DNA from 2 places in the Arthrobacter sp. Y3223065 genome. Region 1 is predicted to be linked to the other one. Evidence: riboswitches for the same ligand, from Rfam matches in the RefSeq annotation. Region 1 holds a riboswitch; the other holds the start of a gene.
The links. Region 1 has a riboswitch for S-adenosylmethionine ahead of AC5RUK_RS10500 (methionine ABC transporter ATP-binding protein). Riboswitches for the same ligand answer to the same signal wherever they lie in the genome.
Positions count from the first base shown of each region.

Region 2: linked by a shared signal. The riboswitch ahead of AC5RUK_RS04960 (flavin reductase family protein) and the one ahead of AC5RUK_RS10500 (methionine ABC transporter ATP-binding protein) in region 1 are both predicted to bind S-adenosylmethionine.

Region 1 covers NZ_JBNHGC010000003.1:408,429-412,654, forward strand. The annotation lists gene AC5RUK_RS10485 (DUF1206 domain-containing protein) at 1-138, shown strand, start outside; gene AC5RUK_RS10490 (MetQ/NlpA family ABC transporter substrate-binding protein) at 280-1,200, opposite strand; gene AC5RUK_RS10495 (methionine ABC transporter permease) at 1,227-1,919, opposite strand; gene AC5RUK_RS10500 (methionine ABC transporter ATP-binding protein) at 1,916-2,974, opposite strand; SAM riboswitch class I at 3,088-3,179, opposite strand; gene AC5RUK_RS10505 (LLM class flavin-dependent oxidoreductase) at 3,259-4,226, opposite strand, start outside.
Region 2 covers NZ_JBNHGC010000002.1:18,046-22,271, forward strand. The annotation lists gene AC5RUK_RS04950 (extracellular solute-binding protein) at 1-139, opposite strand, end outside; gene AC5RUK_RS04955 (aldo/keto reductase) at 439-1,500, shown strand; gene AC5RUK_RS04960 (flavin reductase family protein) at 1,534-2,040, opposite strand; SAM riboswitch class IV at 2,093-2,207, opposite strand; gene AC5RUK_RS04965 (prephenate dehydratase) at 2,311-3,180, opposite strand; gene AC5RUK_RS04970 (hypothetical protein) at 3,267-3,479, opposite strand; gene AC5RUK_RS04975 (amino acid ABC transporter ATP-binding protein) at 3,633-4,226, opposite strand, start outside.

The DNA.
Region 1 (4,226 bases):
GAGGTCAAGGGGCTGGACGGGGCGCTCAAGGCGCTGCGCGACCAGGCCTTTGGCCCGGCCGCCCTCGCCCTCGTCGCCGTTGGCCTGATTTGTTACGGCCTGTACATGGGCGCCCGGGCACGCTACGCCAAGATGTAGCGCGCCCGGGGCCTCTCGCGTGACCGGATCGCCGACCGTTGTTCAGCGGCGCCGGCGGTGGCAGCGCTGGCGGCGGCAGCGGCGGTGGCTCGTTGTGCGGCACTGGGATGGCCGGCCGCCGTCCCAGTGCCCGCATCGGCCCTACTCGGTGGAGACCGGCGTCAGCACGTCCTTGACCAGCGGATCCTCCGTGGTGTGCAGGTACTCCTCGAGCCGCGGATCCGAGAAGATCTCGATCAGTTTCTTGCTCTCCGCGCTGTCCTTGAACTGGGTGCCGATCACCAGGCGGGAGGCGAATGTCTTCGGGGCGGCAGGGAACAGGATGCCCTTGTCGCGGCCGATCTTGCCAGCGTCGAACTGGGAGACGTAGCCGATCGCGGCATCGACTGAGTCGAGCATCCGCGGCATCGCCAGCAGGTCGGCTTCCTTCAGCTCGAAGCCGCGCGGGTTGCCGGTAACGTCGCGGATCTTTGCTGTTCGCGGCTCCACCGCCGGATCCAGCTCCAGCAGTCCCTCGCGCTGCAGCAGCCACAGCGCCTGGCCCTGGTTGGCGGAGTCGTTGGGCAGCAGCAGCACGGCTCCGCGCGGCAGGTTTTCCACCGAGCCGTAGCGGGTTGAGTAGAGGCCGAAGCCCCACTGGTACAGCTCCACCGTCGGCGTCAGTTCCAACCCGTTGGCGTCGGCGGGCTGCTGCATGTACCACTGGTGCTCGAAGATGGTGGCGTGGAACTGCCCATCGGCCACCGCGCGGTTGGCCTGGACCGGATCCTGCAGGCCCACAGCCTCGATCTGAACGCCGTAGTCGGGGGCGATTTCCTCGGCGACGAACTTCAGGATCTTCTCCTCCCCCGCCATCGCCGGTTCAAAGTGGACTTTCAGCGGCGAGGTGACCTCGCTGCCGGATGCCGCGACAGCCGGCCGGGACTGCTGCTGCACCAGCAGCAGCCCCAGGACCAGTGCGACGACGGCGGCAAAGGCGGCAATGCTCCACGGCAGGGCTGTGGTCTGTTTGCGCAGGGTGAAGCCATGGTCGTGGCCGGACCCGGCGGAAGGGGTGCTCATGATGTGATGCTCCTGTTGATCAGTGGCTAGGGGCGCAGCAGCGCGCGGGAGATCCGGTCGCCGGCAAACTGCACCAGCTGCACCGTGATGATCAGGACAACGATGGTGGCCGCCATGACGTGGGTGTCGAACCGTTGGTAGCCGTAGGTGACGGCCAGATAGCCGATGCCGCCGGCGCCGATGGTCCCGGCAATGGCCGAGTATTCGATCATCGAAATGGTGTTGAGCGTGACCGCCGAAGTAAGGCCCGGCAGGGCCTCGCGCAGCTGCGTCTGCCGGATGATCTGCCCGGTGGAACTGCCTGTGACCAGCCCGACGGCCATGTTCTCGCGCGGCAGATCGTTGAGTGCGTTCTGCACCAGCCGGGCGAAGAACGGAATGCCGGCCAGTGTCATCGGGACCACGGCTGCCGCGATGCCGATGGTCGTTCCGGTTACCCACTTGGTCAGCGGGATGATGGCGGCCATCAGCACCAGGAACGGGAGCGAGCGGCCCATGTTGACGAGCCAGCTGAGCGTTCCGTGCAGGCGCGGCCGGGGGAACAGACCGCGGCTGTCCGTGTTGTACAGCAGCACGCCGGTGGCGCCGCCGACCAGGATCACCATGACCATAACGATGCCGACCATCGCCCAGGTCTCGCCGTAGGCCGGCAGCAGCAGCGCGGGCAGGTCCGCCCAGGGCGTGTCCAGCCCGACGGCGGCGGTTTCTGCGGGCCTCATGCGCGCACCTCGATTTTCTCGTTCCTTGCATATTCGTCCGCGTCCGTCGGCGGCGTTTCCGCCGCGGTATCGGCACGGTGGCGTGCCTCTGCGGTAAGGCCCAGTCCGGCCAAGTAGGCGCGGACCTCGGCCTCCGGGCGGCCGGCGAGACCGATTTCGAAGCGGCCCAGCACCGCTTCGCCATGGGCTTCCACCGAACCGCCGAGCAGCGCCACGCTCACGTCCAAGCCGGTGGACAGGCGGGTCATCCACTCCGGGTCCACCGGCCCGTGCCGGTACGAGACGGACAGCGCGTACTCGAAGGAGGCTGGCAGCGGGAGGGCGCGGATTGGCAGCAGTTGGCGGCCGGCGGCGGAGGCCGGATCGGCCACTAGGGCGCCGATCGGCCCGTATTCGGCGACGCGGCCGCCGGAGAGCACGGCCACCTGGTCGGCGACGCGGCGCACCACGTCCATCTCATGGGTGATCAGGATGACCGACAACCCCAGTTCGGTGCGCACGTCGTCCAGCAGGTCCAAGATCTGCTGGGTGGACTCCGGATCCAGGCCCGACGTCGATTCGTCGGAGAGCAAAATCCGGGGACGAAGTGCCAGCGCCCGGGCGATGCCGACCCGTTGCTTTTGGCCGCCGGACAGTTGGCCGGGGTAGGCGTTGGCCTTGTGCAGCAGGCCCACCCGGTCCAGCAGTTCGGCCACGCGGTCCTCCATCTGAGCGGGCACCACGCCGAGGTTGCGCAGCGGCAGCGCCACGTTCTCGGCCACCGTCATCCGGCGCAGCAGGGCCGAGTGTTGGAAGATCGTGCCGATGGCGCGGCGTTCGCCGCGCAATGCCTGCCCGGACAGGGCGGAGAGGTCGCGTCCGTCCACCAGCACCTGGCCGGAAGTCGGTTTCTCCAACAGGGAAATGCAGTGGGAGAGGGTAGTCTTGCCGGCGCCGGAAGGGCCGACGACGGCGGTGATCGCCCCCTGCTCGATGGTCAGGTCGATGCCCTTGAGCACCTCGACCGTCCCGTGTCGTGTGTCGTAGCTCTTGTGCAGATTGCGGATTTCAATCATTGCGGGCCGCCCGCGGCATAGCTTTTCATGCTGCTCCTGAAGGTCAGGGAGCCCCGGGCACAGCCGATCACGGCGCGCAGGCATGGTGCGGCCGGTTCCGGCCCGGCCCGGGTTCTCCATCGGTTCTGGCGTTAGCACCGTGCGGCAGTTGCCGAGGTTGCTGCGGCGTCATCGAGCCAGATCTCTCGGCCGCTCTGGATGGTTCTTGCCGACGGCGGTGCCCGCCCGCCCTTAAGGGCGGCGCACCGGCGTCGTTGTTTAGCTGGTTCTGCTGCTGCCTACGCTTAGTCGACCAGCGCGTTCTGCAGGCGGAAGCCGGCGGCGCGGTGGTTCTCCGGCAGCTTGTCGCCGCGGCCGAAGAGCTTGTTGCGCAGGGTCCCCGGCGCGTACTCCGTTGGGTAGGCGCCCAGCTTCTGCAGTTCCGGCACGACGTATTCCACGATGTCCTCGAAGGTGCCCGGGGTGATGGCGTAGGCCAGGTTGAACCCGTCCACGTCGGTCTCGTCGACCCACTCCACCAGCTTGGCGGCCACCTCCGCGCCGGAGCCGACGGTGATCGGGCCGAAGCCGCCGACGCCGACCCATTCGGCCAGCTGGCGGATGGTCCACGGCTTGCCGCTGTCGCCGGAAGCCTTCTGGAAGGTTTCCACCGAGGACTGGATGGCATTGGACTTCACGTTCCCGCCGATCACGTCGTCCGGGCCGTAGGTGGAGAGGTCAACGCCCATCCAGCCGGAGATCAGCGCCAGCGCGCCGTTGATGTCCGCGTAGGACTTGTAGTCCTCGAATTTGGCCTGCGCGGTGGCGGTGTCCGGTCCGGTCACCACGGTCTGCATCGCGTAGATGCGCACGTCGTAGCGGTCGCGGCCCGCCGCTTCCACGGCGTCGCGGATCTTCTTCACCGACGCCGCGAGCATCTCCTTGGTCGGGCAGGTCACGAACACCGCCTCGGCGTTCCCGGCGGCGAACTCGGTGCCGCGCTTGGAGGCCCCGGCCTGGAAGATGACCGGGGTGCGCTGCGGGCTCGGCTCGGTGATCGCGATGCCGGGAACCTTGAAGTACTTGCCCTCGTGCCGGATCTCGTGGACCTTGGCCGGGTCGGTGAAGACGCCGGTCTCGGCGTCCTTGACCACGGCGTCGTCCTCCCATGAGCCCTCGAGCAGCTTGTAGATGACCTCGAGGTATTCGTCCGCGTGGTTGTAGCGCTCGTCGTGCTCCAACTGGTCTTCCTGGCCCATGTTGCGCGCCGCCG
Region 2 (4,226 bases), on a different contig from region 1:
CCTCCAGGTCATAGTGCCGCGCGGAATAGATCTGCAGATCGGCGGGCGCTTTACCTATTCCCAATACGCCGCAGCCGGAGATGGCCAACATGGGCACGGCGAAGGCGACGCAGCCAGCAAGAAGCTTGGGTCGGTGCATAAAAGGTACTCCTGGAGGAAGCGGCGAGGCCGCGTGTAAAAAGGTGAGGCTAACCTAACCCGAAGGAGCACATTAAACAATTTGGAACGAAACGATCAGGTCATCGGCACCGCGCATCCCTCGTAGGAGACAGCCTCGCAAGGCGGTTCGGGGTGGGTACGGCGCATTGGTAGGCGCCGTTGCTTCGTCCAGATCGGAATGCTCCTGGGGCACGGGCAACGTGTGGCGGCACCCTCCCGCTGCTTCCGGGGCACCGCCGTCGTACGCTGGGAACCTGCCCAGCGAAGGGGGAACTACCAATGGACGACGCCGGATCCCGGCTCATTTTCGGGTGCATGGGTTTGGGCGGCGGCTGGGGGAGCGGGCCGCTGGAAGCGGCTGACGTTGCGGCCGCGCACGCGGCCGTCGCTGCGGCACTGGAGGCAGGGATCACGACGTTCGACCACGCCGACATCTACGCCCACGGCAAGGCCGAGGCTGCGTTCGGGCGGGTGCTGGCGGAACGTCCCGAGCTGCGCGATTCGATCAGGTTGCAGGGCAAATACGGTATCCGGCTGCCGATACCCGGCCTGGTCGGGCAATACGACTCCTCGCGCGAAGCCATCCTGGCCCGCACCGACGAAAGCCTGCGCCGGCTGCACACCGATCACCTGGACACGCTGCTGATCCACCGGCCGGATCCGCTGGCGCCGGCCGAAGAGATCGCCGCGGCGTTCAACGAGCTCCGGATGGCCGGGAAGGTCCGCCGTCTTGGTGTCTCGAACATGTCCGGCGACCAGATGCGCTGGCTGCAGTCGGCGCTGGATGAGCCGCTGGCGGTAAACCAGCTGGAAATGAGCCTGTACCGACGCGACTGGCTGGAGTCCGGCGTGCTGGTGAACCACCCGGACGGGACGGGCACCAACTTCCCGCACGGCACCTTGGAATACTGCGCCGCCAACGGGGTGGAACTGCAGGCCTGGGGCGCGCTGGCCCAGGGCCGCTACAGCGGGCGTGCGGCAGGCCTGGCCGGGGCGGCGGCCGGCGCGGGAACGCCCGCCGACGGGATCGCGCAGAATCACGTCCGGGCGGCAGAGGGGGCTGCGACAACGGATGCTTCCTCACGGGCGGACGCCTCACTCCCGGCGGATCATTCGGCCACTGCCCTGGTCACGGAACTTGCCCGGGACAAGGGCTGCCCGCCGGAAGCCGTGGTGCTGGGCTGGCTGCTGCGGCATCCCTCAGGCATCCGGCCGGTCGTCGGTACCAGCAGCCCGGACCGGATCCGGGCCTGTGCCCAGGCGGAGGCGGTCGGAACGGCGATGACCCGCCAGGAGTGGTACTCCCTGTGGGTGGCTGCCCGAGGCAGGCCTCTGCCCTAGCTGGCCGCTGCCGCCGTCGCGGTAACGTTCGTCCTAGACGAAGGCCGGCTGTTCCAGCCGGCGGAACCCGGAATCGTGGAAGACCAGGGGCTCGTGGGTGCCGTCGTGCGTGGACAGGCCGTGCACCTGCAGCAGCACGACGTGGTGGTCCCCGGCCGGGACCTCCTGGTGCACCGAGCAGTCCAGCCACAGCGCCGCGTCGTGCAGGAACAGCGCGCCGTCGTCTGTGCCGTGCAGGCCGAGGCCGGCAAAGCGGTCACCGTTCTTGGACGCGATCTGGCGGCAGACGCCGTCGTGCCCGGTGCCGAGCACCGAGACGCCGATCCGGTCGGCCCGGCGGACCACCGGCCAGGTCCGGGAGGTGTTTTGCACGGCGAACATCACCAGCGGCGGCTCGAGGGAGACGCCGACGGTGAACGAGGAGGCGACGATGCCCTGGGGCTCGCCGTCGACGATCGCGCATAGCGCCGCGATTCCTGAGGGGAAGCGGCCGAAGGCGGAGCGCAACGTGTTTGGTGTCAGGTCATTGTGTAGCGACATGGCGTCCTTGGGGCTTGGGCGCATCCGCTGCTGCCGAGCTGCTGCGGGAGGATACGCGTACTTGCCTGCCGACATACCCGGCGGGCCGAATCATCACCTGGAGCACCCCGCTACGGTAGAGGGTTGCCGGCCAACCAGCCAGGGCTGTGTAGTTGGCGCTCTTGATTCGTCTCCACGCTAAGAGCGGGGAAGGGCCTGGGTCAAACGCCGGTAACAGTTCGTCAAATGCCGCGGTTTACTCGAGGCTGCCCGACGGCTGTTGCCCCACTGCTACCGGGCGACGCCGTCCGGGCGCACGGTCTGTTGGCGGAACGGATGCGCCGGATAGACGCCCAGAAGGCGGATCTCCGTGGTGAAGAAGTCCAGTTCCTCGAAGGCGTGGACCATGGCCTGGTCGTCCGGGTGGCCTTCGACGTCCACCATGAACATGGTGGCGGCAAACTCGCCGCCCACCATGTAGCTCTCCAGCCGGGTCATGTTGATGCCGTTGGTGGCGAATCCGCCCAGCGCCTTGTACAGCGCCGACGGCACGTTCCGCACCCGGAAGACGAAGCTGGTCACGGCCGGACCGGGCAGCTCCTCGCGGGACGGGACCGGCCGGCGGTCGGCCAGCACCACGAACCGGGTGGTGTTCGTCGGATCGTCTTCGACCTTTTCCGCGAACACTTCCAGGCCGTAGAGCTCGGCGGCCATCGGCGGCGCCAGCGAGACCTTGGTCGGGTCGTTCCACTCCGCGACCTCGCGTGCGGAGCCGGCGGTGTCGCCGGCGATCACCGGAATCAGGCCGAGCCGGCGGATGAGTTTACGGCACTGGCCCAGCGCGTGGATGTGGCTGTGCACTTCGCGGGCCTGCTCCACCGTGGCCCCGCGTATGCCCAGCAGGCTGAAGCGGATGGGCAGGAAAAACTCTTCGACGATCTGCAGGGTGGTCTTGGGCAACAGCGCGTGGATGTCCGCCACCCGGCCGGCGATCGAATTGTCGATGGGAATCATGGCCAGTTCCGCCTCGCCGCCCGTGACGGCGGCGAAGGCGTCCTCGAAGCTGGCACAGGGCACCGCTTCCCAACCGGGGCGCACTTCCAGGCAGGCCATATGGGAGTTCGAGCCGGGTTCACCTTGGTACGCAATTGCTGGAGCCATGGGCGAAATTATCCCACCGGGGCCGGCCGTTGCTTCATTTCGGAGGTCCTGCCGGCGTCACAAAACAAGGCCGGCCCGCCAGCGGCTTAGTACAGATGGGATTCCTGGGTGATGCCGTAGGGCACGTCGTCGCTCAACTCCACGGTGAACTGTCCGGGGCCGGTGCGCGTGACCAAGATGCCGCAGTCGCCGTCGAGGGCCGCGATCTCTTGCAACTCTTCGACCGCGGCATTGAGAAGATCGTGCGCCTCGGAAGCCGTCTGTGCCGTCAAGGACTTGGTAGCCAAGGAAGTGGCCATGGTTCTGCCTTTCGTGGCCGGAGGTTTCCGCAGAGGAGAAAACGCGGGTTGGAAGCTTCCGGCCGGAACGAGCCTGCCATGCGGAACGGTGCATGGAAGTTTACATTCTGCCATCCCAATGGACATCAGATGAATTTTGGATGGGGCGTGGCGTTAGAACGGGTTCAGCAGCCGGTGGACGAACTGCCGGGTGCGCTCTTCCTTCGGTTCGCGCAGCACCTGTTCGGGGTGCCCGCGTTCCACCACCACGCCGCCGTCCATGAACACCACTTCGCTGGCCACCTCACGGGCGAAGGCCAGCTCGTGGGTCACCAGGGCCATGGTCCAGCCTTCGTCGGCCAGTTCCTTGATGACGTGCAGCACATCGCCCACCAGCTCGGGATCCAGCGCCGACGTGGGTTCGTCGAACAACAGCAGCGAGGGTTTGAGCGCCAGGGCCCGGACAATGCCGACCCGCTGCTGCTGCCCGCCGGAGAGCTGATGCGGGTACTGGTCTTCCTTGCCGGACAGCCCGACGCGGTCCAGCAACGACCTGGCCTCGCGCACGGCTTCGGCCTTGGGCCGCTTCTGGACCTGGACCGGGCCCTCGATGATGTTCTGCAGCACGGTCATGTGCGGAAACAGGTTGTAGTGCTGGAACACCATGGCGCTGCGGTCACGCAGGGCGGCAATCTGTTTCCGGTTCACCGGCGAACCGAAGTCCACGGCTGGGCCGCCGGAAAAGGCGACCCTGCCGCCGTCGGGGGT